DNA from 4 places in the Streptomyces sp. NPDC096323 genome. Region 3 is predicted to be linked to each of the others. Evidence: riboswitches for the same ligand, from Rfam matches in the RefSeq annotation. Region 3 holds a riboswitch; each other region holds the start of a gene.
What was found. Region 3 has a riboswitch for S-adenosylmethionine ahead of thrC (threonine synthase). Riboswitches for the same ligand answer to the same signal wherever they lie in the genome.

Region 1: it holds a riboswitch for S-adenosylmethionine, as region 3 does, so the genes downstream of both, ABTX18_RS00905 (glutathione S-transferase family protein) here and thrC (threonine synthase) in region 3, are expected to answer to the same signal.
Region 2: it holds a riboswitch for S-adenosylmethionine, as region 3 does, so the genes downstream of both, ABTX18_RS07740 (aminotransferase class V-fold PLP-dependent enzyme) here and thrC (threonine synthase) in region 3, are expected to answer to the same signal.
Region 4: it holds a riboswitch for S-adenosylmethionine, as region 3 does, so the genes downstream of both, ABTX18_RS01325 (putative leader peptide) here and thrC (threonine synthase) in region 3, are expected to answer to the same signal.

The regions. Positions count from the first base shown of each region.
Region 1 is NZ_JBEOSI010000001.1:217,100-224,605, reverse strand. It holds gene ABTX18_RS00925 (glycoside hydrolase family 9 protein) at 1-135, shown strand, start outside; gene ABTX18_RS00920 (ABC transporter ATP-binding protein) at 225-2,018, opposite strand; gene ABTX18_RS00915 (benzoate/H(+) symporter BenE family transporter) at 2,093-3,322, opposite strand; gene ABTX18_RS00910 (helix-turn-helix domain-containing protein) at 3,474-4,064, shown strand; gene ABTX18_RS00905 (glutathione S-transferase family protein) at 4,075-4,863, opposite strand; SAM riboswitch class IV at 5,146-5,290, opposite strand; gene ABTX18_RS00900 (N-acetylmuramoyl-L-alanine amidase) at 5,364-5,954, opposite strand; gene ABTX18_RS00895 (APC family permease) at 6,003-7,478, opposite strand.
Region 2 is NZ_JBEOSI010000002.1:835,108-842,613, forward strand. It holds gene qcrB (cytochrome bc1 complex cytochrome b subunit) at 1-1,519, shown strand, start outside; gene trpD (anthranilate phosphoribosyltransferase) at 1,641-2,705, shown strand; SAM riboswitch class IV at 2,794-2,911, shown strand; gene ABTX18_RS07740 (aminotransferase class V-fold PLP-dependent enzyme) at 3,085-4,464, shown strand; gene ABTX18_RS07745 (Lrp/AsnC family transcriptional regulator) at 4,589-4,870, opposite strand; gene ABTX18_RS07750 (rhomboid family intramembrane serine protease) at 4,867-5,604, opposite strand; gene ABTX18_RS07755 (hypothetical protein) at 5,765-6,007, shown strand; gene ABTX18_RS07760 (NYN domain-containing protein) at 6,045-7,406, shown strand.
Region 3 is NZ_JBEOSI010000011.1:209,451-216,956, forward strand. It holds gene otsB (trehalose-phosphatase) at 1-813, shown strand, start outside; gene ABTX18_RS29135 (alpha,alpha-trehalose-phosphate synthase (UDP-forming)) at 790-2,187, opposite strand; gene ABTX18_RS29140 (glucosyl-3-phosphoglycerate synthase) at 2,241-3,188, opposite strand; SAM riboswitch class I at 3,341-3,467, shown strand; gene thrC (threonine synthase) at 3,485-4,777, shown strand; gene ABTX18_RS29150 (MoaD/ThiS family protein) at 4,806-5,084, shown strand; gene ABTX18_RS29155 (cold-shock protein) at 5,530-5,736, shown strand; gene groL (chaperonin GroEL) at 6,062-7,506, shown strand, end outside.
Region 4 is NZ_JBEOSI010000001.1:313,970-321,475, reverse strand. It holds gene ABTX18_RS01350 (beta-sandwich domain-containing protein) at 1-294, opposite strand, end outside; gene ABTX18_RS01345 (Gfo/Idh/MocA family protein) at 318-1,769, opposite strand; gene ABTX18_RS01340 (alpha/beta fold hydrolase) at 2,023-2,817, shown strand; gene ABTX18_RS01335 (cytochrome P450) at 2,814-4,085, shown strand; gene ABTX18_RS01330 (flavodoxin family protein) at 4,169-4,621, shown strand; SAM riboswitch class IV at 4,794-4,905, shown strand; gene ABTX18_RS01325 (putative leader peptide) at 4,946-5,062, shown strand; gene ABTX18_RS01320 (LLM class flavin-dependent oxidoreductase) at 5,136-6,362, shown strand; gene ABTX18_RS01315 (NtaA/DmoA family FMN-dependent monooxygenase) at 6,381-7,506, shown strand, end outside.

The DNA.
Region 1 (7,506 bases), on a different contig from region 3:
AGCGTCACGGTGAAGAACGCGTCCCACAACGCGGCGATTCCGGCGGGAGGTTCCGTCTCCTTCGGGTTCCAGGCCGGCGGCGCGCCGGCGCAGGCGCCGTCCTCCTTCACCCTCAACGGGACGGAGTGCGGCTGACCCACCCGGGGGCTGTCCCTGTCCCGGGACAGCCCCCCTCGGCAGGGGGTGATCCTGTTGGGAGGCGGCCCGCTGTCCGCCCGGTCCGTTTACGGGTGGGCAGGCTGAAGGCCCGCGTACACGCCTTCCCGGCCGATCAGTTCCTCGTGCGTGCCCACCTCCGCGATCCGGCCGCCCTCCATCGCCACGATGCGGTCGGCGCCCTGGATCGTGGAGAGCCGGTGGGCGACGACGAAGACCGTACGGCCCTGTACGAGCCGCGAAAGAGCCTCCTGCACCAGGGCCTCGGAGCGGTTGTCCAGCGCGGAGGTGGCCTCGTCGAGCACCAGCACCCTGGGGTCCCGGATCAGCGCCCGGGCGATGGCGAGGCGCTGCTTCTGGCCGCCCGAGAGGCGGGCCCCCCGCTCACCGACGACCGTGTCCAGGCCGAGGGGCAGATCGTTGACGAACTCCAGCGCGTTGGCGTCCGCCAGCGCGCGTATGAGTGTGGCCTCGTCGGTGTCCTTCATCCCGTACGTCACGTTGTCGCGGATGCTGCCCTCGAAGAGGATCGATTCCTGCGGGACCACGGACAGGAAGCGCCGGTAGCTGCGCAGATCGAGCCCCGCCATGTCCTTGCCGTCGAGCAGGATGCGGCCCGACGTGGGCCGGATGAAGCCGATGAGGAGGTTCAGGACGGTCGATTTGCCGGCGCCCGATGCGCCGACCAGCGCGATGGTCTCGCCAGGCCGCGCGGAGAGGGTGAACCCGTCGACGGCGGGGTCCGCGTCCTCGTAGGCGAAGCCGACGTCCTCGAAGTCGATCCGGCCGGTGACGTGGTCGACCTGTGCCTTGCCCGCGTTGTGTTCGAGGTCGGGCGCCTGGAGCACCTCGCCCGCCGAACGCACCGACTCCAGCCCCTTGGTGAGGATGGGTGCCAGGCCCAGCAGCGTGGTCACCGAGCCCGTCAGTACGGTGAAGAAGGCGCTCAGCATCACGACGTCGCCGGCGGTGATGGGCATCCAGCCGTGGTACGCGATCAGTGCCGATCCCGTCAGGCACAGCACGCCCAGGGTGTTGAGGATGACCCAGGCCAGGGACCCGAAGCGGCCGTTGATCACGTCCAGGCGCAGGCCGGCCGCGAAGACCTGGCGCAGCGAGCCGTCGACCCGGCCGAGCGCGGTGCGCTCCAGTCCGTGGGCGCGGGTGATGGGGATGAGGGTGGTCATCTCGCCGACCCGGGAGGACAGTTGCTCGACCTCGCGCCGGAAGGACTCGTTGTGGCTGCGCAGCCGGCCGCGCAGCTTCATCACGAGGAAACCGGCCGCGGGCACCACGATCAGGAAGACCGGAAGGAACGCGGGTACGCGCACGCCGATGACGACGAGGCCGCCGACCAGCGTCACGACGGCGCCGAGCCCCATGTCGGCGCTCTGCTGCATCATCTGCTCCACGGACTCCACGTCGCGGACCACCTTGGCCTGCAGGACGCTCGAACTGACCCGTGCGTGGTAGCCGATGGACAGTTGCTGCATGCGCCGGCACAGCGCCGAGCGCAGGGTGATGCCCATGCGCCGGATGCTGCCGCCGAGGCAGCGTACGTACCACTGGTGCAGCGGATAGTTGATCACGAGGATGAACAACAGGACGCCGGTGGCCTTCCACAGCCGCGATTCCGGGCCGTGCTGGACCACCACGTCCAGGACGGTGGCGGTGATCAGGGGAAGCAGCCAGATGGGGCTGTGCTTCACGACGAAGAAGACGACCGCGAGTGCCAGCCGTCCCCGGTCGGGACGCAAAAGGTAGGCGAGGGTACGGAAGGGGTTCTCGCCGCGGTAGCGGTGGTCGAGGTGGTCGAGGGCCGCCAGGGGTTCGGCGGGAGGCTGGGAAACCGCTTTCTGCATGGTGACCATCCCACCCCGCATCCGCCGCCCGGAGCAACCCCGTCCCACGGAGGGGACAGAAGCGGGTCCGGGACTCAGTGGACGCGGACTTCCTCCGGCACCGCCCCGGTCGCGGACTCCTCGCGGCGCGGTCGGCCCACCGAGGCGATCGCACCCGTGACCAGACCGGCCAGCAGACCCCAGAACGCGGAGCCGATCCCCAGCAGTGTCACACCGGAAGCGGTGGCGAGGAAGGTCACCACGGCCGCCTCCCGGGACGCCTTGTCGGCCAGCGCCGCCGACAACGAGGCCTCGATGGTGGCGAGCAGGCCGATTCCGGCGATCGCCAGGACGAGTACCTGCGGCATCGCGGTGAGAAGCGAGGCGACGGTCGCGCCGAGGAGGCCGACGCAAAGGTAGAAGAAGCCCGCCCACACCGCGGCCAGGAAGCGCCTGTCGCGGTCGGGGTGGGCCTCCTCGCCCGTGCAGATGGCGGCCGTGATCGCGGCCAGGTTGAGGCCGAACGCCCCGAACGGCGCCAGTACGGCGTTGGCCGCGCCGGTCCACGTCATCAGGGGCGAGACCGGTACGTCGTACCCGGCACCGCGGATCACGGCGACGCCCGGCAGGTTCTGCGAGGCCATGGTGACGACGAACAGGGGCGTGCCGACGCTGACGAGCACCTTCCAGTTGAACTCCGGTGTGGTGAAGACCGGAACGGCCAGGCCCAGCCGGAGCTCGCCCAGCTGCCAGCCGCCGGTGAACACGGTGGCCACCACGCCCGCCGCGAGGGCCAGCAGCACCGCATACCGCGGCAGCAGGCGCCGGCCGAGCAGATAGAGGACGAACATGGGGAACGCGACCGCGAACCCGCCGTGCATCGTGCTGAACAGCCCTGTGCCGAACCGCAGCAGCACCCCGGCGAGGAGCGCGGCCGCCAGCGGAACCGGGATCCGGCCCATGAGACGGCTGAACCAGCCCGTCACGCCGCTCACGAGGATGAGCAGCCCCGAGAAGACGAACGCGCCCACCGCCTGAGCCATCGTCACCCCGCTCAGGCCCGTCGTCAGCAGGGCGGCTCCCGGCGTCGACCACGCGGTCACGACGGGCGCCCGGAAGCGGAGCGACAGCCCGATGCAGGTGCAGGCCAGACCGACACCCAGTGCGAGCATCCAGGACGAGATCTCGCGCGCGTCCGCCCCCGCGGCCCGCGCGGCCGTGAAGACCAGCGCCGCCGAACTGGTGACGCCGACCATGACGGCGATCAGTCCGGCCACCACGGCCGAGAGCGGGGCGGCCGAGCGTATGCGGGCGATCGCGAACATGAGGGAGCCACTTCCTGTGCTGCTGTGAGAGGGCCGATGTCCCGGTGTCCCGGCACGCCCGGCGTTCCATATACGGAACGTTCTGTATGTGGAACACTAGAGAAGCGGGCCGACGCCCGTCAACCAGGAATGCGGAGCGGGTGCGGAGCCGATGGGGCTGAACGAGGACGTGGGACGCAGGCTACGAACGCTGCGGAGCGAGCGGGGCCTGTCCCTGTCCGAGCTGGCCCGGCGCTCCCGCGTGGGCAAGGGGACGCTCTCGGAGCTGGAGAGCGGGACGCGCAATCCCACCCTGGAGACGTTGTACGCCCTCGCCACCGCGCTCGGCCTTCCGCTCAGCGCCGTACTCGGCGACCCGCCGTCGGCGGGCCGCTGGGGGCAGGCACTTCCCGGCGTCTCGGGGAGCGCCGTCACCGCCGTTCTTCTGGAGCGGTACGAGGACGGGCCCGCGGTCACCGACGTGTTCCGCATCAGCATCGGGGCGGGGACCGTACAGGAGTCGCAGGGGCATGTCCCCGGTACGCGGGAGAGCCTGATGGTGCTGACCGGCACCGCCGTCGTCGGACCGCCGGACGACACCAGTACGGCCGTCCCCGGCGTCTGTGCGCACTGGAAGGCCGACGCGCCCCACGTCTACAGCGCGCCCGACGGGGATGTGCAGGGCATCCTCTTCGTCCGCTATCCGTCGGTGGGAGAGCCCGCGGGCGGTGCCGGTCGGGGAACCGCCCGCGACGGCGGCTGAGCGCGGGGGGTCACGCCGCGGCGGACGCCACCTCGTTCGCGCACCGGAAGGCGGGATGGCCGCCGAGTCGGCGGACGTACTCCTGGAGCCGGGGGTACGGGCACAGGGAGTCGGCCGGACCCGGCTGGACGAGCGCCACCCACAGGTCCACGTCGGCGGCCGTCAGCTCCGCACCCACCGCATAGGGATGCAGGGAGAGCCGGCGCTCCATGACATCGAGCGCCGCCGATCGCTCCGAGGGCGCGGCGGAAGAAGTGACATTGCGGTCCAGCAGCTCACGCAGGGCTTCGATGTCCGCGGCGAGCGCCGGCGGGTGCAGCGCGGAAGGGCAGGCATCGTCGTGTCCGGACAGCGGACCCGCGAGGTCGCGGAGGATGCCGGGGGTGTGGTTGCTGACGATGCGGCCGCTCCAGCGGTCGCGCAGAGCGGGAGCCGTCAGAGGTCCGTCGTAGTGGTGCACCGTGGCCTCGTACGCGCTGCGCAGTGAGGCGAAGGCCTCGGGTGCCCCGGCCGGGTGGGTCAGGAGCGTCGTGGTGACCGAGTCCCGCAGGCCGAGAAGGCCGACAGTGATGGAGATGCGCAGCGAGCGCGGACAACCCGCCGACAGGAACAGCTCATAGCGGTGCGGTGCCGGATAGAAGCCGCCGCCGAGACCGACGCCGATCCGGCTGCGCAGGCGGGGGGACGGAACACCCGACGAGGGGCGCAGGCCTGCCGCGCGTGAAGCGGCGGCTGAGGAAACGGGTCCGCGCTGTGGCGGGTTGCCCGCACTGGAACCGCGCGATGCTGTCTCGGGCATGACTCTCCCTATGGGATTACCTGCGGGAAGGACGAAGCCACCACCGCCGTGTGGGCGGGGGTATGCGGAGCGACTGCGCTTGCGTACCGGGCCGGACCGAGCGGACCCGGCCGGCCCCGGCGCGAGCGCGCCGGGACGAAGGGCCCGGCCGGTCCGGCCAGGACAGGTCCGGCGTCGGCTAGTAGGCGCTGGAGACGCGCAGCAGATCGATGTGCAGGCGCCTCGTCAAGCCGTTCCTCGGCAAATCCCCACCGGTCCCGCCATCAGGGCTCGCGAGACGCGAGACCACGCTTGTCCTGTTGCACCAACAGAACCCGGTCGTCACCCGGGGCACCCCATCGCGGTGGAAGGGTTGCCTGTCAGCGGGCCGGGGCCGATAACCGCACGAGCGGGAGATCCCGCACGGGCAGCGCTGACAATCGTGACCGTCCACGTCAGTTTCGACGCGCCGGGATGCGCCGTCAAGAAGGCGGGGCGAGCCGTCTCACCTGGTGGTCGGCTCAGCCCGCACCCAGGAGATTGACCAGGCGGATGTAGCGCACCCAGTCCCAGTGCGGCCCCGGGTCCGTGTGGTCCGTGCCGGGGACCTGAGCATGGCCCAGGATGTGCGCGCGGTCCTTGGGGATGCCGTAGCGGTCGCACACCGACGCGGTCAGCAACGCCGACTGCTCGTACAGGGCGTTGGTGAAGTAGGCGGGCTGGTCCACATAGCCCTCGTGCTCGATTCCGATGCTGCGCGTGTTGTAGTCCCAGTTCCCCGCGTGCCAGGCGATGTTCTTCTCCCGCACGCACTGGTCGATGTAGCCGTCCGACGAGCGCACCACATAGTGCGCGGACACCTGTTTCGCCGGATTCTGGAAGATCGCCACGGCGTCCGAGAACGTCTCCTGCGTGACATGGATGATCACGAACTGCACCGGATAGGCCGAAGGGCGGGTCGACACCGTGTAGTTGGACGTCGAGGCCGGCACCCAGTGGGCCGCCGGATAGTCCGTCTCGCCGGCCGTCGCCGCGGTGGCGCGGACGGAGGCGGGAAGCAGGGCACCCGCGGCCGTCGCCGTGACGCCCTGAAGGATCCTTCTGCGGTCCATGCGTTACTCCTGGGTGTGGGGGGAGGGACAACCGCTTTGGCTGACCGGTCAGTTGGGCGCTCTGACCTCCTGGGCCCCCGGGTCGTCGTCCAGATGGATCCTGCCCATCCGGGCCACCCGCTCCGGATGTCTGCGCAGCAGCACCGCCAGGACGACGATCCCGGTCACCATCCAGATGCCGACGACGGGACCCGCGTACGAGACGGGGGCGCTGAGTTCGGAGACGAAGTCGAACACGGGGATACCGGCGGCCGTCAGCAGCGCCGGTACGAACGCCGCGATGCCCAGCACCGGGAACACGAGGTGCAGAACCGGGTTGAACGCGTCCCGGCGCCGCCGCAGGAAATAGCCGGCGCAGGCCAGGTTCACCACGATGTACACGCCGATGATCACCGTCACGATCACGGTGGCCAGCAGAACGAAGGCCGTCACGGGGTCGTACGCGAATCCCAGGCCGAGCGCCGCGCCCACCGCGATCACGAACTGCGCGGCGACCCCGGTGACGGGGGAGCGGCGGCGCGGATGGAGCCGTGCGAACGCCCGGGGAAACACTCCGGTGCGGCCGAGCGCGTACGCCGTGCGGGTCGACACGTTCGCGCACGCGTTCGCGTTGGCCACGGTCGAGTTGACGACGGCGAGGAAGAGCAGCACCCAGAACAGGCCGAACGACGCGCGGGCCACGCCCTCCCAGGAGGCTGCTCCCGAGGTGCCGAAGCCCGCCAACCGGTCCGGCCCGAAATACACGGATATGGCGTACGTGGTGAGGACGTACACCAGGCCGATGGACAGCGCGGCGCCCAGCACCGCACGCCTCATGGTGCGACGCGGGTTCTTCGTCTCCTCGGCGAGAGGCGCCGCCGCCTCGAACCCCGCGAAGGCCAGCACGGTGTAGACGGAACCGGCGAAGATGCCGCTGATGCCGTCGAAGCCCTCGGCCGTGTGGGAGGGGCCGAACACCGACAGGGTGTTGTCGGCCCCCGCCTGCCCGATCAGCAGCACGGCGAAGGCGACGAACACCAGCACCTCGAAGACGCCGAGCACGGTGCCGAACCGGGCGGAGGCCCGGACGCCGAAGTAGCCGGCCAGCGCGATGATCACCGCGCCCAGGAGCGACCACGGCCACCAGAGGTCCGCAGGGTAGGACGCCCACTCCTGATGGAGGGTGCCCGCGGTCGTGAATCCGAGCTGAAGCAGCAGCAGCGCGGGCACCAGCGCCTCGACGAACACGTATCCCCACCCGACGAGAAAGCCCACCGTCGGATGCAGCCCCTGCGCCGAGTACGTGGCGACCGACCCGGCCGCGGGCAGATGACGGGCCAGCTCCGCCACGCACGAGGCGGTGAACAGACAGGCCACCAGCGCCACGAGCACCGACAACGGCAGGCTGCCGCCCGCGAACGCGGCCCCGGCGGGGATGGAAGCGGCGATGGCGGCCGCCGGAGCCATCGCCGTGACGCTCTGGAACAGGACCTCGCGCAGCCCGATGGCATCGCGCAGAAGCCCGTGACCCGATTCCCCCGACATCCCGTGACTCCCTCTTGTCCGGTGACCG
Region 2 (7,506 bases), on a different contig from region 3:
CAAGATCTTCCCGGACCACTGGTCCTTCATGCTCGGTGAGATCTGCCTCTACAGCTTCATCATCATCATCCTCACGGGTGTGTACCTGACGCTGTTCTTCCACCCGAGCATGAACGAGGTCATTTACCACGGCCCGTACGAGCCCATGCAGGGCATCCGGATGTCCGAGGCCTACGCGTCGACGCTCGACATCAGCTTCGACGTCCGCGGTGGTCTGCTGGTCCGGCAGATCCACCACTGGGCAGCGGTCATCTTCCTCGCCGGCATGTTCGTGCACATGTTCCGGGTGTTCTTCACCGGTGCGTACCGCAAGCCGCGCGAGATCAACTGGCTGTTCGGCTTCCTGCTGTTCGTCCTCGGCATGTTCACCGGCTTCACCGGCTACTCGCTCCCGGACGACCTGCTGTCCGGTACGGGTGTGCGCTTCACCCAGGGCGCGATCCTGTCGATGCCCGTCGTCGGTACGTACATCTCGATGTTCCTGTTCGGCGGGGAGTTCCCCGGCGGCGACATCGTCGCGAGGTTCTACTCGATCCACATCCTGCTGCTGCCCGGCATCATGCTCGGGCTCGTGGTCGGCCACCTCATCCTGGTCTTCTACCACAAGCACACGCAGTTCGCGGGTCCGGGCAAGACGAACAAGAACGTCGTCGGCATGCCCCTGCTGCCGGTGTACATGGCCAAGGCCGGCGGGTTCTTCTTCCTGGTCTTCGGCTTCATCGCGATCATCGCGGCCATCGCCTCGATCAACCCGATCTGGGCCATCGGCCCGTACCGTCCCGACCAGGTGTCCACGGGCGCCCAGCCGGACTGGTACATGGGCTTCGCCGAAGGCTTCGTCCGTGTGATGCCCGGATGGGAAATCAACCTCTGGGGCCACACGCTGGTCCTGGGCGTCCTCATCCCGCTGGTCCTGTTCGGCGTGATCCTCGCCGCGCTGGCGCTGTACCCGTTCATCGAGTCCTGGATCACCGGGGACAAGCGCGAGCACCACATCCTGGACAAGCCGCGCAACGCCCCGACCCGCACGGCGCTCGGCGTCGCCTGGGTGACGATCTACATGGTCATGCTGATCGGCGGCGGCAACGACATCTGGGCGACGCACTTCCACCTGTCGCTCAACTCGATCAGCTGGTTCGTCCGCATCGCCTTCTTCGTCGGACCCGTCCTGGCGTTCATCGTCACCCGGCGGATCTGTCTCGGCCTCCAGCGCCGCGACAAGGACAAGGTGCTGCACGGACGTGAGTCCGGCCTCATCAAGCGCCTGCCGCACGGTGAGTTCGTCGAGGTCCACGAGCCGCTCGGACCGGAGCAGCTGCACACGCTCACCGCGCACGAGCAGTACAAGCCGGTCGAGATCGGCCCGACGGTCGACGAGAACGGTGTCGAGCGCAAGGTGTCGTCGCTGCAGAAGCTGCGGGCCAGGCTCAGCAAGGCGTACTACGGCGAGAACAACCAGATCGCCAAGCCCACCGCCGAGGAGTACAAGGAGATCACCAGCGGCCACGGCCACCACTGATCACCTGAACTGATCGCCACAGCAGGAGCCCCGTCCATTCGATGGACGGGGCTCTTCGCTGTCCCCGGGCCTCGATAGGGTGGTCCCATCCCTTTATCGGCTGTGGACCCAGGAGCGGACCATGAACGTTGTGACCCCGGACGGCGGCGACAGCGTGGCGGCTCGTACCTGGCCCGGCGTGCTGACCCCCCTGCTGCGTGGCCAGGACCTGACCGAGGACGACACCGCCTGGGCGATGGACCGCATCATGAGCGGCGAGGCGACCGATGTGCAGATCGCCGGCTTCGCGGTGGCGCTGCGTGCCAAGGGCGAGACCGTCACGGAGGTCTCCGGTCTGGTCCGTGCGATGTACGAGCACGCCACGACCATCCATGTGCCCGGCCGCACCGTCGACATCGTGGGCACCGGCGGCGACATGGCCAAGACGGTCAACATCTCCACCATGTCGGCGATCGTCGTCGCGGGGACCGGCGCCAAGGTCGTCAAGCACGGCAACCGCGCCTCGTCGTCGGCCAGCGGCTCCTCCGACGTGCTCGGCAAGCTCGGCGTCAACCTCGAACTGCCGCCACAGCGCGTCGTCGAGGTCGCCGAGGAGGCGGGCATCACGTTCTGCTTCGCCGTGAAGTTCCACCCCGCCCTGCGGCATGCGGCGAAGGCCAGGGCGGAGCTCGGCGCGCCGACCACGTTCAACATCCTCGGCCCGCTCACCAATCCGGCCAAGGTGCGCGCGCAGGCGATCGGCGTCGCCGACCTGCGGATGGCGCCCATCGTCGCGGGCGTCCTCGCCGAACGCGGCAACTCCGCGCTCGTCTTCCGGGGCGACGACGGCCTGGACGAGCTGACCACCACCGCGACCTCCCGCGTCTGGATCGCCAGGAACGGCACGGTGCGCGAGGAGACCTTCGACCCGCGGTCCGTCGGCCTGGACCTGGTGCCGGTCGAGGCGCTGCGCGGCGCCGACGCCTCGTACAACGCGGATGTGGCCCGCCGGCTGCTCGCAGGGGAGACGGGGCCCGTACGGGACGCCGTCCTGCTCAACTCGGCGGCGGCGCTCGTCGCGCTGGACCCGGGGGAGGGCACACTCGCCGAGCAGCTCACCGCGGGGATCGCCAAGGCCGCCGATTCCATCGACTCGGGCGCGGCGGGCCGGGCGCTGGAGCGCTGGGTCAGGGCCAGCAACGCCTGAGGCGGGGCGCACGGATGTGAGGCGGGGCGCAGTCCAGATCATGGACTGCGCCTTGCGCGTTCGGGTACGTATGGCAAGATACTGCGCAGGTCATGAGTGACAGCGACTACGGCCCCGGCCCGCTGTCCGGCAACCCTCCGTCCGTGGCGGGGTGCCCCGGGTGAAGACCAGGCCGCAGGCAGCGAGGTCTGCGGCAAGCGCGGACCCCTCGACATCATCAGATGTCCACCCGTGGGGTCCTGGTCCTCAGGGAGCCTCTTGTGAGCACGCGAATGCGATAGGGCTTTTCGGCCCTTCTCCGCGCACCCTTTTTCTCTTCTCCGTGCTGCCGCGTATCCGCAGGCGCGCGGAATTCGCCTGCCTGTTACGGGAGTTCGCCATGTCTGTCCTCAGTGCTGCCACCGACCAGTCGCTTTGTGCCCCGCTGCCGGTTCTGGGTGCGGATGTGACGGTTCCGCTCGTCACCGGCGGTGAGGTCACCTACGCCGCGCTCGACTACGCCGCCAGCGCCCCGGCGCTCCAGCGGGTGTGGGACGACGTGGCCGCGTACGCGCCGTACTACGGCAGCGTCCACCGGGGCGCCGGCTACCTCTCGCAGCTCTCCACGGACCTCTTCGAGAGCAGCCGCGAGACCGTCGCGGAGTTCCTCGGCTGCCGCGCCGAGGACCAGGTGATCTTCACCCGGTCCACCACCGACTCGCTCAACCTGCTCGCGGCCGCCCTCCCCGCCGACTGCCAGGTGTTCGTCTTCGAGACCGAGCACCACGCCTCGCTGCTGCCCTGGCGCGACGCCCGGGTGACGTACCTGAACGCCCCGCGCACCCCGGCCCAGGCGGTCGAGACCCTGGAGCGCGCGCTCGCCGACCGCGATCCCTACGGTCCCGCACTGGTCTGCGTGACCGGCGCCTCCAACGTCACCGGTGAGCTGTGGCCGGTCAGGGAGCTCGCCGCCGCCGCGCACGCCCACGGCGCCCGGATCGTGCTGGACGCCGCGCAGCTCGCCCCGCACCACCCCGTCGACATCGCCGGGCTGGACGTCGACTGGGTCGCGTTCTCCGGGCACAAGCTGTACGCCCCGTTCGGCTCGGGCGTCCTCGCCGGCCGCTCCGACTGGCTGCGCGACGCCGAGCCGTACCTGGCCGGTGGCGGCGCCTCCCGCCAGGTCGCCCGGCGCGCCGACGGCGGGGTGGACGTCCAGTGGCACACCACCGCCGCCCGCCACGAGGCCGGTTCGCCCAACGTCATCGGCGTCTACTCCATCGCCTCCGCCTGCAAGGCGCTCACCGAGGCCGGATTCGACAGCCTGGTCGCCCGGGAACAGCGGCTCGTCTCCCAGGTCCGCGCCGGACTCGCCGAGGTCCCCGCCGTCAAGGTGCTCTCGCTGTTCGGCGACGACGCCCCGCGGGTCGGCGTCATCTCCTTCGTGGTGGAGGGCTGGAACAGCTCCCACTTCGCCGCCGCGCTCTCGGCCGAGTACGGCATCGGGGTCCGCGACGGGCTGTTCTGCGCCCACCCCCTGGTGCGCACCCTGCTCGGCAGCGACGCGCGGGACGTCGGCGAGTGCGGCGCGCCGGAGGCGGAGCCGGGCGAGAAGTCGCTCAACGCCATCCGCGTCAGCTTCGGCGCCGGTACGCCGGACGAGCACGTCGAGCGCTTCCTGCGGGCGGTCCGGGAGCTGGTCAGCGAGGGCGCCCAGTGGAAGTACCGCACCGAGGACGGCCGTTGCGTCCCGGACCGGGGCACGGCCACCCAGGTCTGAGGCCGGGGAGCACGTTCGGCCGGGTACGGACAGCTGTCCGTACCCGGCCGAACGTGTTCGGACTAGGTCTTTCGTTTGGATCAGGCCGGACCCCGCGAGCCCGGCATGATCCAAACGAGAGGCCCTAGGCGTCCAGGCCGATGGCGAAGGCCGCTTCGAGGTCGTGCTGCGAGTACGTACGGAACGCCACGTGCGTGTCCGTTCCCTCGACGCCGGGGATCTTGCTGATCCGGCCGGGGATGACATCGGCGAGGTCGTCGTGCTTGGACACCCGGACCATGGCGATCAGGTCGTAGGTACCGGTGACCGAGAAGACCTCGCTGACGCTGTCCAGCGCGGCGATGGCCTCGGCGATCTCGGGAATCCGGTCCACGCTGGTTTTGATGAGCACGATCGCGGTGATCACGGCTGGCTTTCTCCCTCGGTGGCCGCTGCTGGAGACTTCACTCTAGTCCCACGCCGGTAGCGCCCCCACGCGTAGAGAAACCCGGTCGCGAAGCCGGCCACATGGGCGAGGTAGGCCACCCCCGGTCCGCTGCCCGCGCCCTCGGCCGCCAGCCACTGCAGGACGAACCAGAAGACCAGCACGATCCACGCGGGGAAGCGCAGCGGCAGGAACAGCAGGAACGGGAACAGGCTGGTGACCCGGGCCCGGGGGAAGAGATAGAGGAAGGCGCCCAGCACCGCCGAGATCGCCCCCGAGGCGCCGACGAGCGTCTGGTCCGAGGTGGAGTGCGCGGCGGCGTAGGCGAGCAGGGCGAGATAGCCGCAGCCGACGTAGAAGAACGCGAACTCGGTGTGGCCCATGCGCTCCTCGGCCATCGCCCCGAACACGTACAGGAACAGTATGTTGCCGAGCAGATGCAGCCAGCTGCCGTGGACGAACAGCGCGGTGAGCGGGGTGAGCACGGCGTGCGCCGAGCCGTCCCAGAGCTCGCTCGGGATCACGCCCCAGCGTTCGAAGTACCCGGCCTGGGCGGCGAGCAGGGCGTCCGCCGTGCCGTACACCGGGTTGAACCCCGACAGTGGGCTGATCACGAAGACCACGCAGCACAGGGTGATGACGGCGTACGTCACCGGCGGCCCGCCCGAAGTGGCCGCCCGCAGGATTCTGCCGGCCGCAGCCCGCCGATCGATCATGAACAGAGCATGGCGCAAGCGGAGGGAACGGGACAGACCGCCTCGCCGTGCCGGCGGGAAGCGCCGAGGCCGTAGGGTGACGGGAGGACATCCGCTGTTCGACGGCGCACCGCGAGATCCTTGTCCGGCAGCTCACGGCTCGAGATAAGAGGACACAACGATGACGACGGTTCCCCAGCCGACCGACGGGACCCGCTGGCGCTGCACGCTCTGCGGAAACCTGACGAGGTTCGACGTGACACGTTCGTCCAAGGTCGTCGAGTACGTTCACCTCGACCTGGCCGGTGAGTCCAGCGTCGAGGAACGCGAGGTGGTCAGTGAGACCATCGAGTCGGTGCGCTGTCGTTGGTGCAACGCGGTGGATCAGATCGAACTAGTCGACAGGCCGGGTGCCGACTCCTGACGGGGCCGTGCGGACATAAAAAATGAGGTGACGGAAGGTGGAGCAGCCCGCTGGCGGCGCCACGCCGGCCGACGCGGCCGGCGATGCCGTGGAGGTGCTCGACCGCCCGCTGCCCGAAGGTGTGCGGCGACGGGTCGTCGCGCTGGTCTCGGACGCCTTCGGCGGCCTCACGGTCTCCGAACTCCCGGCCCAGCTCCGGCAGTACGCCCGCTTCACGCCGACCCGGCGCGCCAAGTTCGCGGGGAACGCGATGGCTGCGGCGCTGGAGAGCGACGCGCCCTTCCGCCGGCGCATCGGTGAACGGCTGAAGGAGGCCCAGCCGGAGCTGGCCGCCGCGCTGGTGGCGGGGGCTCCGCCTGCCGCCGCGGACCCCATCGACGTGGCTGCCGCGGCCTATGTGCTGCGCCCGGCCGGCTGGGTCAAGCTGGTGGCCGCCGCCGGCGAGGAGGCCGAGCGGGCCGGCGCCGAGCGGGCCGACGAGGAGATCCGGCTCGAACTGGAACGGCTGCGCGAGGAACTCGCCCGCGCCCGTGCCCAGACGAAGAGCGAGAACGAACGGCTCCGCGCCGAACTGGACGCCGCCCGCAAGGAGGCCGACTCGCTCCAGCGCAAGCTGCGCAGCGCGGCCAACGAGGTGAAGCGCGGCGAGGCGGCGCTGCGCCGCGGCAAGGCCGAGAGCGACGCCCTGCGGGCCGAGACGGCCGCCCGGGTGTCCGCCGCCGAGAGCGAGACGCGGCGGCTGCGCGCGAGGCTCGGCGAGGCGGAGGCGTCCGTCGAGGCGAGCCGCAAGGCCGCGAGGGAGGGGCGCTCGGTCGAGGACATGCGGCTGCGGCTGCTGCTCGACACGGTGCTCGAAGCGGCCGGCGGGCTGCGCCGCGAACTGGCGCTGCCGCCCTCCTCGATGCGTCCCGCGGACAGTGTGGACGCGGTCGAGCCCGGACGGATGTCACCCAAGGACATTGCCGCCAGGGCCCTTTCGGAGACCGATCCGGCCCTGCTCGACCAGCTGCTCGCGCTGCCGCAGGCCCATCTGATCGTGGACGGCTACAACGTCACCAAGACCGGCTATCCGCAGATGCCGCTGGAGAAGCAGCGGCTGCGGCTGCTGGGCGGTCTGTCGGTGCTCGCGGCCCAGACGGGCGCGGAGATGACCTGTGTCTTCGACGGGGCGGAACTGGCCGCGCCGGTCCTGCTCGCGCCGCCGCGCGGGGTGCGGGTGCTGTTCAGCAAGCCGGGGGTCACGGCGGACGAGGTCATCCGTCAACTGGCGCGCGCGGAACCGCCCGGGCGGCCCGTCGTGGTGGTCTCCACCGACCGCGAAGTGGCCGACGGGGTGGCGAAGGCGGGAGCCAGGCCCGTCGCGTCCCTCTTGCTCCTGAAGCGGCTTTCGCGCGTATAGCGCGAGTTGGGCGACTTGCCGGGAATCGGGGAACGGACCGTCAAGTCGCCGCTACAGCCTGTGTGCTGTGGGTAAAGAAGTACCTCCTGTGACGAGATTT
Region 3 (7,506 bases):
ACCCCCGCCGGCCAGGAGGGCCTCGCCGCGCTTCTCGCCCGGCCCGACCGCGCCGTCATCGCGCTCGATTTCGACGGCACGCTCGCCGACATCGTTCCGGACCCCGAACAGGCCCGCGCCCACCCCGGCACCGTCGAGGCGCTGGCCGCGCTCGCCCCCAAGGTCGCTTCGATCGCCGTGATCACCGGCCGCCCGGCCGGCGTCGCGGTCCGCTACGGCGGCTTCGCCGGGGTCGAGGGGCTGGACCGGCTCGTCGTCCTCGGCCACTACGGCGCCGAGCGCTGGGACGCCGTCTCCGGCACCGTCCAGGCCCCCGACCCGCACCCCGGCGTCGCCGCCGCGCGGGCCGAACTCCCCGGCGTGCTCGACAGGTTCGACTCCTGGCACGGGACCTGGATAGAGGAGAAGGGGCAGGCGCTCGCCGTCCACACCCGCCGCGCCGCCGACCCGCAGGCCGCCTTCGACGCACTGCGTGGCCCCTTGGGCGACCTCGCCGCCCGCCACGGGCTGATCGTCGAACCGGGCCGCCTCGTTCTGGAGTTGCGGCCCCCCGGCATGGACAAGGGCGTCGCCCTCACCCGGTACGTGCACGAGACCGGCGCCGCGTCCGTGCTGTACGCGGGCGACGACCTGGGCGACCTCGCCGCGTACGCCGCCGTCGACAAACTCCGCACCGAGGGCCCCGACGGCACCCCCGGCCTGCTGGTCTGCAGCGGCGCGGAGGTACCCGAACTGGCCGAGCGCGCCGACCTGTCGCTGCCCGGCCCGGGGGCCGTCGTCGCGTTCCTGTCAGCCCTGGCGCAGCGCCTCTAGCTGGTCCAGGAACCACTGCTGCGGCGGCAGCGCGGTGGCCGCCGCGGCCAGCCGCTCCGTGCGGGCCGCCCGCTCGTCGTCCGCCATCGTCAGCGCCTCGTGGAGGGCGGCGGCGGTGGCGGACACGTCGTACGGGTTCACCGTGATCGCGTCGGCGCCCAGCTCCTCGTACGCCCCCGCCTCCCGCGACAGCACCAGCGCGCAGCCGGCGTCGGAGACGACCGGGACCTCCTTGGCGACCAGGTTCATCCCGTCCCGGATCGGGTTGACGAGCGCCACGTCCGCCAGCCGGTACGCCGCCAGCGAGCGGGCGAAGTCGTCCTTGACGTGGAGGACGACCGGGGTCCAGTCCGCCGTCCCGTACGCCTTGTTGATCTCATCGGCGACGCGCTGCACCTCGGCCGTGTACTCCCGGTAGACCGCCAGGTCCTGCCGCGAGGGGTAGGCGAACGCGATGTGGGCGACGCGCCCGCGCCATTCGGGCCGCTCGTCGAGCAGGGCGCGGTAGGCGTGCAGGCCGCGGACGATGTTCTTGGAGAGTTCCGTACGGTCCACCCGCACGATGGCCTTCCGGCCGGGGCCCACCTGCTCCCGCAGCGCCGCCATCCGCTCGTCCACATCCGGCTCATGGGCGCGGCGGCGCAGGAAGTCCGCGTCGGCGCCGAGGCCGTGCACCCCGATCCTCGTGCGGCCGGTGCCGCCGAGGATCTCCGTACAGCAGCCGATGAACGCGTCCGCCCAGCGGCGGGTCAGGAAGGCCGCGCGGTCGGCGCCGAGGATGCCGTGGAGCAGCTGTTCGGCGATGTCGTCGGGCAACAGCCGGAAGTAGTCGACGGGCGCCCACGGGGTGTGGGAGAAGTGGCCGATCCTGAGGTCCGGGCGGAGCTCGCGGAGTATGCCGGGCACCAGCGACAGGTGGTAGTCCTGCACGAGGACCGCCGCGCCCTCGCCCGCCTCCTCGGCGAGCGCCTCGGCGAAGGCCCGGTTGTACGTCTCGAAGGAGGCCCACTGCCGGCGGAACTCCGCGTCGAAGACGGGTTCGACGGGCGTCTGGTAGAGCAGGTGGTGCACGAACCACAGCACCGAGTTGGCGATGCCGTTGTACGCGTCGGCGTGCACCCGCGCGTCGATGTCGAGCATCCGGACGCCCGGCTCTCCGACCCCGCGCCGCACCGCCTCCCGGTCGCCGTCCCCGAGGGCGGCGCAGACCCACATCTTGTCGTCCACGGCGCTCAGACCGGAGACGAGTCCGCCCCCGCCGCGCTTGGCGTCGAGGGAGCCGTCCTCGCGCAGCGCGTACGAGACGGGGCCGCGGTTGGACGCGACGAGTACCTGGGCAGCGGGCTGAGGTGTGTGGGCGTGCTCGGAGACCATGGGCGGAATCTAGCCCGATCACGAACCGCCCAAACGTGCGAAGTCAGACCGTTTCAGGCCGCGCGGCGTGAAACGTACTCCTCGATCTCGCACATCGGCGGCCGCTCCTCGGTGTCCACCGGATAGGTGTGCGCGACGAAACCGTGCTCGCCGCGCTCGAACTGGGTGATCGACGGACGGACCAGAGGTCCGCGAGTCAGGCGGAGTTGGGCGGTCCGGTAGATCGTGGCCGCCATCCGGCCGAGCGCCTGGCCGTCCTGGTGACGGTGCTTCCTGACGCCGACGTCCACCTGGGCGAGTGCGTCCAGACCGACCGTGTGCAGGGAGTCGACGAGCAGGCCCAGCTCCACTCCGTAACCGACCGGGAACGGCAGGCGCTCCAGCAGCGAGCGGCGCACGGCGTACTCGCCGCCGAGCGGCTGGACGAAACCGGCCAGCTGGGGCCAGTGCAGATTGAGCAGCGGGCGTGCCACCATTTCGGTGACCCGGCCGCCCTGAGCAGTGGTTCCGCCGAGCGGGCGGTCGTACATCGCCTTGACGAACTGGACCGAGGGGTCGGTCAGCAGCGGGCCCACGGTGCCGGAGACGAAGTCCGCCGAGAAGTCCTTCAGGTCCGCGTCGATGAAGCAGACGATGTCCCCGCTGGTCACCAGGAGTGACCGCCACAGCACCTCGCCCTTGCCGGGGACGGCCGGTATGCGGGGCAGGATCGCGTCCCGGTGGACCACCCGGGCCCCCGCCCGGCGGGCGACCTCTCCGGTGGCGTCCGTGGAACCGGAATCGATGACCACGAGCTCGTCGACCAGCTGCACCTTCTCCATGAGCTCACGCCGGATCGTGGTGACGATGTCCCCGACCGTCTCCGCCTCGTTCAGCGCGGGCAGCACCACGCTCACGCGCGTGCCGTGCGCCTCGTTCCTGGCGTCCAGCAGACGGTCCAGCGGACGGTCGTCGGCGGACCAGGAACGCCTGGTCAGCCAGCGTTCGACCTCTTCGAGCACGGTCGGTACTCCCTGCATGTGATCCATCTCGCGGTACGGACGGCTATCTCAACAGTCCGGTGCTTCGGTTACAGTCTGAACAACGCGGACGACCCTCGCATGCCGGGGTCCGCCCGCCGATAAACGCCTGGATCCATGGTCCAGTGCCATAGCGCTCATCCAGAGGGACAGAGGGAACGGCCCGTTGAAGTCCCGGCAACCCTCCCGCCGACCGCGAGGTCAGGTGGGGAAGGTGCCAATTCCGTCTCGTGACGAAACGCGTCGCGAGGAAGATGAGGAGAAAGGGCCTCGCCATCATGGCTGTTGAGACTGTTGCAGCACACACTGAATCTTCTGTGGACCTCGGTCCCGCCGCGGCACTTTCCTGCCGCGAATGCGGAGAGCGGTTCGCACTCGGCCCCATTTTCGCCTGCGCGTCCTGTTTCGGGCCGCTCGAAGTGGCGTACGACCTGCCGAGCGGCTCCCCGGACGAGCTGAAGAAGCGCATCGAGGCAGGACCCGACAACATCTGGCGTTACGCGCCGCTGCTGCCGGTCCCCTCCGACGTCGCCGACAAGCCCAACCTCAACCCCGGCTTCACCAAGCTGGTCAAGGCCGACAACCTCGCCCGCGAGCTGGGCGTCACCGGCGCTCTGTACGTCAAGGACGACTCCGGGAATCCGACGCACTCCTTCAAGGACCGTGTCGTCGCGATCGCCGTCGAGGCCGCCCGTGCCTTCGGATTCACCACCCTTTCCTGCTCCTCCACCGGCAACCTCGCCGGCGCCGTCGGTGCCGCCGCCGCCCGGGCCGGACTGCGCAGTTGCGTGTTCATCCCGCACGACCTGGAGCAGGGCAAGGTCGTCATGGCCGCGGTGTACGGCGGTGAGCTGGTCGGCATCGAGGGCAACTACGACGACGTCAACCGCTTCTGCTCCGAGCTCATCGGCGACCCGCTCGGCGAGGGCTGGGGCTTCGTCAACGTCAACCTGCGCCCGTACTACGGCGAAGGCTCCAAGACCCTCGCGTACGAGATCTGCGAGCAGCTCGGCTGGCGGCTGCCCGACCAGATCGTCATCCCGGTCGCGTCCGGCTCGCAGCTCACGAAGATCGAAAAGGGCCTCCAGGAACTGATCAAGCTGGGCCTGGTCGAGGACAAGCCGTACAAGATCTTCGGCGCCCAGGCCGAGGGCTGCTCCCCGGTCTCCGCGGCCTTCAAGGCCGGTCACGACGTCGTCCGGCCCCAGAAGCCGAACACGATCGCCAAGTCCCTGGCGATCGGCAATCCGGCCGACGGCCCGTACGTCCTGGACATCGCCCGCCGCACCGGCGGCGCAGTCGAGGACGTCAACGACGAGCAGGTCGTCGACGCGATCAAGCTGCTGGCGCGCACCGAGGGCATCTTCGCCGAGACGGCCGGTGGGGTGACGGTCGGCGTGACGAAGAAGCTGATCGACGCCGGCGTGCTCGACCCGACGCTCACCACCGTCGTCCTGAACACCGGTGACGGCCTCAAGACGCTGGAAGCCGTGGCCGCCACCGCCCAGGCGAGCGCCACGATCCGCCCGAGCCTGGAGTCCTTCCGCGCCGCCGGCCTCGCCAACAGCTGACCACCCGACACCAGGAAGGGCACCCACCATGAGCGTCAAGGTCCGTATCCCCACCATCCTTCGCGCCTACACGGGCGGCCAGGCCGAGGTCCCGGCCGAGGGCGCGACCCTCTCCCAGGTCATCGAGTCCCTGGAGAAGGACCACCCGGGCATCGCCGCCCGCGTCCTGGACGACCAGGGCAAGCTGCGGCGCTTCGTGAACGTGTACGTCAACGACGACGACGTGCGCTTCGAGGGCGGCCTTGACACGGTCACGCCGGACGGTGCCGGCATCTCGATCATCCCGGCCGTCGCCGGCGGCTGCTGAGCCGCGGGCGTAGGCCCTCTCAGGGCCGGCCCGACTTCACCGTGTCACCGGAGTTGCCCCCTCTGCGAGAGAAGCGGAGGGGGCAATTCTGCATGGTTGAGCGCGGTAGAGTGTGGGAAGCCCCCTCCGCTGCCCGTGCCGCCCGCATATGAGAATGCGCCTGGCCACGACTAGAAGCAGCCAAAGTGCCCGAGCTCCTTGCGCCATAAGTCGCCTTTGCCTGGCCCGACTTGCCCAGGAATCCCCTCACTTCCCCGCATTCGGGCGATCGGTGCTGCTCAGAATTCTCGTCCGATTGACCTGTTGCAGAGGGCAGTTGGGCAGATACATTCGGCCGCGGTCGACGCGTTCCGGCGCTACGAGCCCTCTCCTGTCGGAGGGTGAGTTCTGACCCGGGCCCGCGAAGTGCGGTCCTGTGCAAGGGCCAGTAATAGGGGAGTTAGGCATGGCTCAGGGCACCGTCAAGTGGTTCAACGCGGAGAAGGGGTACGGCTTCATCGCGGTCGACGGTGGTGCGGATGTTTTCGTCCACTACAGCGCGATCCAGATGGACGGATACCGCACCCTCGAAGAGGGTCAGCGAGTTGAATTCGAGATCTCGCAGGGCCAGAAGGGGCCCCAGGCCGACATGGTCAAGCTCGCCGTCGGCTGAGCCCGGCCAGCCGTCGCGCAACCGGCCGACGTCACTACTCACGCACGAAGGGTCCGTACCCCAGGGGTACGGACCCTTCGCGCGTCCCAGGAGGCTCGTGAGTCTCCCCCGGCCGCTGTCCACACTCCGAGGGGGACGCTTGCACTCTCGGGGGTCGAGTGCTAATTATTGGCTTAGCACTCTCTGGGTGAGAGTGACAGAAACTTGGACCGGGCCGGTGAGGCCCGCAGGTCTCCGGGGCAAGGAACCGGCAGACACGCAGGCCGTCCGTCGCGGGCGCCTCTCGGTCCGGAGAATCCACCCCTGTCCGGGAGGACCACTTCATATGGCCAAGATCATCGCCTTCGACGAGGAGGCCCGGCGCGGTCTTGAGCGCGGCATGAACCAGCTCGCCGACGCCGTCAAGGTCACCCTCGGCCCCAAGGGCCGCAACGTCGTCCTTGAGAAGAAGTGGGGCGCCCCCACGATCACCAACGATGGTGTTTCCATCGCCAAGGAGATCGAGCTGGAGGACCCGTACGAGAAGATCGGTGCGGAGCTCGTCAAGGAGGTCGCCAAGAAGACGGACGACGTCGCCGGCGACGGTACGACCACCGCCACCGTTCTCGCTCAGGCGCTCGTCCGCGAGGGCCTTCGCAACGTGGCCGCCGGTGCCAACCCGATGGCTCTCAAGCGGGGCATCGAGAAGGCCGTCGAGGCCGTCTCCGCCGCCCTCCTGGAGCAGGCCAAGGACGTGGAGACCAAGGAGCAGATCGCTTCGACGGCCTCCATCTCCGCCGCTGACACCCAGATCGGCGAGCTCATCGCCGAGGCCATGGACAAGGTCGGCAAGGAAGGCGTCATCACCGTCGAGGAGTCCCAGACCTTCGGTCTGGAGCTCGAGCTCACGGAGGGCATGCGCTTCGACAAGGGCTACATCTCGGCGTACTTCGCCACGGACATGGAGCGCATGGAGTCGTCCCTGGACGACCCGTACATCCTGATCGTGAACTCGAAGATCAGCAACGTGAAGGACCTCCTTCCGCTGCTCGAGAAGGTCATGCAGTCCGGCAAGCCGCTGCTGATCATCGCCGAGGACGTCGAGGGCGAGGCCCTGTCGACCCTGGTCGTCAACAAGATCCGTGGCACCTTCAAGTCCGTCGCCGTCAAGGCCCCGGGCTTCGGTGACCGCCGCAAGGCCATGCTCGGCGACATCGCCATCCTCACCGGTGGCACCGTCATCTCCGAAGAGGTCGGCCTCAAGCTGGAGAACGCCGGTCTCGACCTGCTCGGCCGCGCCCGCAAGGTCGTCATCACCAAGGACGAGACGACGATCGTCGACGGCGCCGGTGACAGCGACCAGGTCCAGGGCCGCGTCAACCAGATCCGTGCCGAGATCGAGAACTCCGACTCGGACTACGACCGCGAGAAGCTCCAGGAGCGCCTCGCGAAGCTGGCCGGCGGCGTGGCCGTCATCAAGGCCGGTGCCGCGACCGAGGTCGAGCTCAAGGAGCGCAAGCACCGCATCGAGGACGCGGTGCGCAACGCCAAGGCCGCTGTCGAGGAGGGCATCGTCGCCGGTGGTGGCGTGGCTCTGCTCCAGGCCTCGGCCGTCTTCGAGAAGCTCGAGCTCTCGGGTGACGAGGCGACCGGCGCCAACGCCGTCAGGCTGGCGCTGGAGGCCCCGCTCAAGCAGATCGCCGTCAACGGTGGTCTCGAGGGTGGCGTCGTCGTCGAGAAGGTGCGCAACCTGCCGATCGGTCACGGCCTCAACGCCGCGACCGGCGAGTA
Region 4 (7,506 bases), on a different contig from region 3:
GCCGGCCACGCCGGCCACGGAAGGCTGGACCGCCCATCCGACGGGCCCGGCGAACGACACCTCGAGTGAACGCAGGCGCTGCGGCGCGGAGTTCTTGACCGTGACCTTCACCGTCGCGATGACCGGCCCGTCCAGGTCCACCGGGGAGACGGTCACCTCGGTCTGCGACTCGGCGGCCGCGGTTGCCGCCGTGGCCGGGGCCGGCGCGGCCGAGGCGGCCTGCGCGGGAAGGAGCAGGAGCGCGGCCGCCACGGCGGCGGCTCTGAGCGGGTTGATCAGTCGGGCCGTTCGCATGGCGTGCTCCTTGAAGAGGGAGGTCATGGGGCGACGGGAGGCATCTCGGTGGTGCGCGAGTCGAGGCCCATGCGCAGATTGACCCAGGAGCCGCGGGTGAAGTCGGGGATCTCCACCGGACGCCCCTTGGCGGCGAGGGACATGACGCTCAGCGGAACCGGCGCACACCAAGAGGCGGAGTCGTACACGTCGATGTCGGGTACCAGCCCCGCCCGCATCAGCTGGACCGTGCGCCACTGCAGGACGTAGTCCATGCCGCCGTGACCGCCGTTCTCGGCCTCGTCGCCGAGTTTCTTCCACAGCCAGTGGTCGAACTCCTTGCGGTACGTGTCGAAGTCGCGCCAGGTGTCGCCGCTGTGATCCGGCTCGACGTAGACACGTGCGTCGGTCGTCGACGTGCCCGCGTAGTCCTCGAAGATGCCGCGGCTGCCGACGAGCGAGTTGATCCGGCTGTACGGGCGGGGAGCGCTGACCGCGTGCTCGGCCCGGATCGTCCGCCCCTTCGCCGTCCGGATCTGACAGGTGACCAGGTCGCCGTTGACGTACGTCTCGTTCCACGACGGATGGGACTTCGGCATGAAGCGCTCGCGGTAGTCGGCGAGCCCCTTCGGGGCCGTCGCGGTGGCCGTCAGCGTGGTCATCCGGTCGCCGCGGTTGATGTCCATGGCGGCGGCGATGGGGGCCAGGCCGTGCATGGCGTAGAAGGACGCCGTGGAGCGGGTGTGCCACAACCGCCGCCAGGAGTCGGTGTAGTAGGTGTCGGAGAACAGCAGCGCGCGCAGGTCGTGGAGGTATCCGCCGTGCCCGTTGGTGAGCTCGCCGAACAGGCCCTCGTGGCCCATCTTGAGCATGGCCAGCTCGTTGCGGCCGTAACTGCAGTTCTCGGACAGCATCAGGTTCTTGCGGGTGCGCTCCGAGGTGTCCACGAGGTCCCAGAGCTGGTCGAGCTCGGTCGCGATGGGAAGCTCGACGACGACGTGCTTGCCCGCCAGAAGTGCGGCCTTGCCCTGCTCGAAGTGGAACTCCCAAGGCGTCGCTATGTAGATGAGATCGATGTCGTCGCGCTCGAGCATCTCGGCGTAGCTGCCCGCCGAGCCGCCGTACTCCGCCGGACGCGGCTTTCCGGCCGTCACCAGCCGGTCGGCGGTGCGCTTGGCGCGGTCGGCGCGGATGTCGCAGACCGCGGTCACCACGCAGCCGGGGATGACGGACCAGCCGGTGGTCATCCCGGAGCCCCGGTTGCCGAGCCCGATCACGCCGACGCGCACCGTCGCGCAGGGCTCGAACGGCACATTGACCATGGACTTCTGGCCCGGTTGCCGACGGGGAGCGGCCGCGGAGGTGAGTGCGGAGGCTGCCGCGGAACCGGGGACCGCCGAGGCAGGCGCGGCCGATCCGATTCCGGCGACGAGCGCCCCGGTGGCCAGCGTTCCTCCCAGAACCAAACGGCGTGACACTGCAGGGATTTGAGGCATGCGACAGGGCTCCTCGCTACGCGACCGGCATCACTGGGCGGCACGACTCTCGCGGGAACGACAGTGACATGTCAAGAGTTGTTCACCGTCGTCGTGTTTCGAGCATTCGCGAGCATGAGAATGTGGCGGCGAGTCATGAAGGCACCGCGGGCGGATCCCCCGTATGCACCCTTGCGCGGGCCGGAGCTTGCCGTCACCGTGAGGGACGGGCTGTTGACCGACAGATCACCGCCGTACCGTGACGGGAGCCAGTGTGACCGCATTGTCCGTTCTGCCTCATGCCCTGTACGGTGACGGCCCGCACAAGGTGATCGCGGTGCACGGCTGGCTCGCCGACCGTTCCGCGTACGGGCCGCTGCTGCCGGACCTCGACGCCGGGTCGTTCCAGTACGCGGTGGTGGACCTGCGGGGATACGGCGAGGCGAGGGACGTGGCCGGCGCGTACACGACGGCCGAGGGCGCCGCGGACGTGCTCGCGCTGGCCGACCGGCTCGGCTGGGACCGCTTCTCGCTGATCGGGCACTCGATGGGCGGCTCCGTCATTCAGCGCACGCTGGCCGCCGCGCCGCACCGGGTGCGCAGAATCGTCGGGGTGTCGCCGGTTCCCGCTTCGGGTCTGCCCCTGCCGCCCGAGCAGTGGGAGCTCTTCGCCGGGGCTGCGCACAATCCGGACAACCGCCGGGCCATCCTCGACGTCACGACCGGAGGCCGGCGCCCGGCGGCCTGGCTGGACCGCATGGTGCGTCGTTCGGTCGAGTGCAGCGACGCCAAGGCGTTCCGCGCCTGGCTGGATTCCTGGGCCGGGGAGGACTTCCACGACCGGATCGAGGGTTCGCCGGTGCCGGCCCTGGCAGTGGTGGGGGCGCTGGACCCGGCCCTCTCCGCCGATCTGCAGCGCGCCACCTGGTTGCGCTGGTTCCCGCGCGCCGAGCTGGTGGAGCTCGCCTCGTGCGGCCACTACGCGATGGACGAGGCGCCGCTCGACGTGATCCGGGTGGTCGAGGACTTCCTGCGGGCGGACGCGGAGGGTGGCGGGGCGGCGGCGTGAGCGGGCCCACCCCGCCGGAGCCCGTACCGGATGTCTTCGACCCGCGGCAGTACGCGCTCGGCATCCCGCACGACCGCTACCGCCTGCTGCGCGACCATTACCCGGTCGCGTGGCAGGAGGAGCCGGAGGTGCTGGGCTGGCCTGCGGGCCCCGGCTTCTGGGCGGTCACCCGGCACCAGGACGCCGTCCGCGTGCTGAAGGACTCGTCCACGTACTCCTCGTTCCTCGGCGCCACCCAGATCCGCGATCCGGACCCCGACGACCTGCCGTTCATCCGCCGCATGATGCTCAACCAGGACCCGCCGCACCACCGGCGGCTGCGGACGCTCGTCAGCCGCGCCTTCACGCCGAAACGCGTGGACCGTTTCGAGACGGTCGTACGCGAACGGGCGCACGCCCTGCTCGCCCGAGCGGTCGCCGAGGCACGCGCGGGCGACGGCACCTGCGACCTCGTCACCCAGGTCACCGACGACTACTCCCTGCTCAACCTCGCCGATCTGCTCGGCGTACCGGACACCGACCGCGCCCTCCTGCTGCACTGGACCCGGCGCGTCATCGGCTACCAGGACCCGGACGAGGCGGGGACGCCGGCGCTCGGCCCGGACGGCAAGCCGGTCAACCCGCGCTCCCCGGCGTCCCTGCGCGATATGTTCGCCTACGCGCACGCCCTGGTGGCACACAAACGCGAGCGCCCCGCCGACGATGTGATGACGGCCCTCGCCACCGACCCCGAACTGTCCGAAGCCGAACTGGAGATGTTCTTCTTCCTGCTTGTCGTGGCGGGAAACGACACGGTACGCAGCGCGGCCCCCGGCGGCCTGCGCCTGCTGGCCGAGCACCCACAAGCGTACGACCGGCTGAGCGACGGCGCGGTGGGATTCTCCACGGCCGTGGACGAACTCCTCCGCCGCCACCCGCCGGTCCTGACCTTCCGCCGCACCGCCTCCCAGGACACCGGCCTGGCGGGCACTCGCATCCGCAGGGGCGACAAGGTGGTCGTCTTCCACGCCTCCGCCAACCACGACGAGCGCGTCTTCCCCGACCCGTTCGCCCTGGACCTCGCCCGCTCCCCGAATCCGCACCTCTCGTTCGGTGACGGCCCGCACGTCTGCCTGGGCGCGCACTTCGCACGCCTCCAGTTGCGCGTGCTGTACGAGGAGACGTGCCGCGTACTCCCGCCCGGGTCGCTCCGGCCCGCGGCGCCGCCACGCCGCCTGGTGTCCAACTTCATCAACGGACTCAAGTCGCTGCCTGTGCGGATGGGATAGCACCGGCCAGGGGTGAGCGGCGCCCGGCGCGCCGGGTCGGCGGGCGCTTGCGGCGGGGCGGCGGGCACGGCAGGGTTCCGGGTGTGGCCACCTTGCTGATCGTGCATCACACGCCCTCGCCGAACTGTCAGGCACTGCTCGAAGCCGTCGTCTCCGGCGCGACGACGGACGAGATCGAAGGAGTCCGGGTCGTGCGGCGGGCGGCGCTGGCCGCGACGGTGTCCGACGTGCTCGCCGCCGACGGCGTTCTGCTCGGGACCCCGGCGAACCTCGGCTACATGTCCGGCGCCCTCAAGCACTTCTTCGACCAGATCTACTACCCCTGCCTGGACGCGACGCGCGGCCGCCCCTTCGGGTACTACGTGCACGGCGGGAACGACATCACCGGGGCCGTGCGGGCCATCGAGTCGGTCACGACGGGGCTGGGATGGCGCCGCGCGGCGGACGCCGTGACGGTCACGGGAGAACCCGCCAAGGGCGACATCGAGGCGTGCTGGGAGTTGGGGGCGACCGTCGCCGCCGGCCTGGCGGACTGACCGGCCCGGATCGGCACGGGTGTCATCGTCCTTCCCCAGTACGGGACTTGTAAAGATTCCCGCCAGGCGGAACAGCCGGTGCGCCGGCGTTGTTGTGGAGCACGACAGGATGAGCAAGACCATGATCCACCGGGCATTGCGCGGCGCGCCCGTCGCGCGTAGCGTTCGGGCAGGTCATGAGGTCAGCGTCAAGCCCTGGCTCGCTGACCGGCAACCCTCCCGCGCGGCGGGGTGCTCCAGGTGACGACCAGGCGGGGCCCGGCCGGGTTCCGCAAGCGCGAGGCCCCCGGGCCACGCCGAGCCGGAAGAGCGGAGGCGAGGGTCATGCCATCGGTGTCCCGCACGCTCGTCAGGGTGCTCGCTCCCCGGCCCCGCGTCCACCTCTACTCCCGGCCGCACATCGACCTCCAGCGCGTGGCCGGCGCGCTCTGTTGTTCCTGATCCGTTCCCGCGACGCCGAACCTTTCGAAGAGGCCCGGCGCTCACCCACGGTCGATCAGGAAGGCACCCCGTCGTGTCCGCATCAGCATCCCCGCACCCTTCCCCGTCCTCCCCGCTGCACCTCGCCGTCGCACTCGACGGCACGGGCTGGCACCCCGCCGCCTGGCGCGAACCGGAGGCCCGCCCCGGAGAACTGCTCACCGCCGCGTACTGGACCGACACCATCACCGAAGCCGAACGCGGCCTGCTCGACTTCGTGACGATCGAGGACGCATTCGGCCTCCAGTCCTCGCGCTTCACCGAGCCCGACGGCCGCACCGACCAGGAGCGCGGGCGCCTCGACGCGGTGCTCATCGCCGCCCGGGTGGCCCCGCTGACCCAGCACATCGGGCTCGTTCCCACCGTGGTCACCACGCACACCGAGCCGTTCCACCTCTCCAAGGCGATCGCCACCCTCGACTACGTGAGCACCGGCCGGGCCGGTCTGCGCATCCAGGTGTCGGCCCGGCAGCACGAAGCCGCCCACTTCGGGCGCCGTACGTTCCCGCACTTCGGCGTCGACGAGCTGGACACCCCGGCCGTACAGGCGCTGACCACCGAACTCTTCGAGGAGGCGGGCGACTACGTCGAGGCGGTACGGCGCCTCTGGGACAGCTGGGAGGACGGAGCGGAGATCCGGGACGCGGCCACGGGCCGCTTCATCGACCGCGAGAAACTGCACTACATCGACTTCGAGGGCCGGCATTTCAGCGTCAAGGGTCCCTCGATCACACCCCGGCCCCCGCAGGGCCAGCCGGTCGTCAGCGCCCTCGCGCACCGAAGGGTGCCCTTCCAACTGGTGGCCCGCTCGGCCGACATCGGATACGTCACCCCGCACGATGCCGAACAGGCCCGCGACATCGTCGACGAGATCCGCACCGAACAGGCGGCGGGCGGACGCGCGGCGGAACCCCTCCACATCTTCGGGGACCTCGTGGTCTTCCTCGACGACGACCCCGCGGTCGCCACGGCCCGCCGGGACCGTCTCGACGGCCTCGCCGGAGATCCGTACACCAGTGACGCGAAGGTCTTCACCGGGACGCCCGCGCAACTGGCGGACCTTCTTCTGCAATGGCAGCGGTCCGGGCTCTCCGGATTCCGGCTGCGCCCCGCAGTGACCGGCCACGACCTCCCGGCGATCACCCGCCGGCTGGTCCCCGAACTGCAGCGCCGAGGCGCCTTCCGGACCGCCTACGAGGCCGACACCCTGCGCGGGCTGCTCGGACTCGCCCGCCCCGCCAACCGCTACGCCACCGTCTGAGCCGGAGGGAACACCGATATGAGCACCAGCAACGGCACCGGCCGCAGCACCGGCAAGCCGCTCAAGCAGATCCATCTCGCCGCCCACTTCCCCGGCGTCAACAACACCACCGTATGGAGCGACCCCGCGGCCGGCAGCCACGTCGAGTTCAGCTCGTTCGCTCACTTCGCCCGCACCGCCGAGCGCGCCAAATTCGACTTCCTCTTCCTTGCCGAGGGGCTCCGCCTGCGCGAACAGGGCGGCGAAATCTACGACTTGGACGTCGTGGGCCGCCCCGACACCTTCACCGTCCTGTCCGCCCTCGCCGCCGTCACCGAACGCCTCGGCCTCACGGGAACGATCAACTCCACGTTCAACGAGCCCTATGAGGTGGCCCGCCAGTTCGCCAGCCTCGATCACCTCTCGGGCGGACGCGCGGCGTGGAACGTCGTCACCTCGTGGGACGCCTTCACGGGCGAGAACTTCCGCCGCGGCGGATTCCTGCCGCAGGAGGAGCGGTACTCCCGGGCCAAGGAGTTCCTCGCCACGGCCAACGAGCTGTTCGACTCCTGGCGCGGCGACGAAATAGTCGCCGACCAGCGGACAGGCACCTTCCTCCGGGACGCGAGGGCCGGATCCTTCGTGCACAAGGGGCAGCACTTCGACATCGAGGGGCAGTTCAACGTCCCGCGCAGCCCGCAGGGCCGCCCGGTGATCTTCCAGGCCGGAGACTCCGACGAAGGACGCGAGTTCGCGGCGGAGGGCGCCGACGCGATCTTCAGCCGCTACAGTACGCTCAAGGAGGGCCAGGCCTTCTACACGGACGTCAAGGGCCGCCTCGCCCGCCACGGCCGCACCCACGACCAGTTGCTGATCCTGCCCGCCGCGACCTTCGTCCTCGGCGAAACGGACGCCGAGGCGCAGGAACTGGCCCGCGAGGTCCGCAGGCAGCAGGTCAGCGGCGCCACCGCGATCAAGCACCTCGAGTTCGTCTGGAACCGCGACCTCTCCTCGTACGACCCCGAGGGCCCGCTGCCCGACATCGATCCGGACCTCGGCGAACACACCATCGCCCGCGGCCGGGCGCAGGTGCGCATGTACCGTGACCCGCTGGCCACCGCCCGGGAATGGCGGGAGCTCGCGGCCGCGAAGAACTGGTCGATCC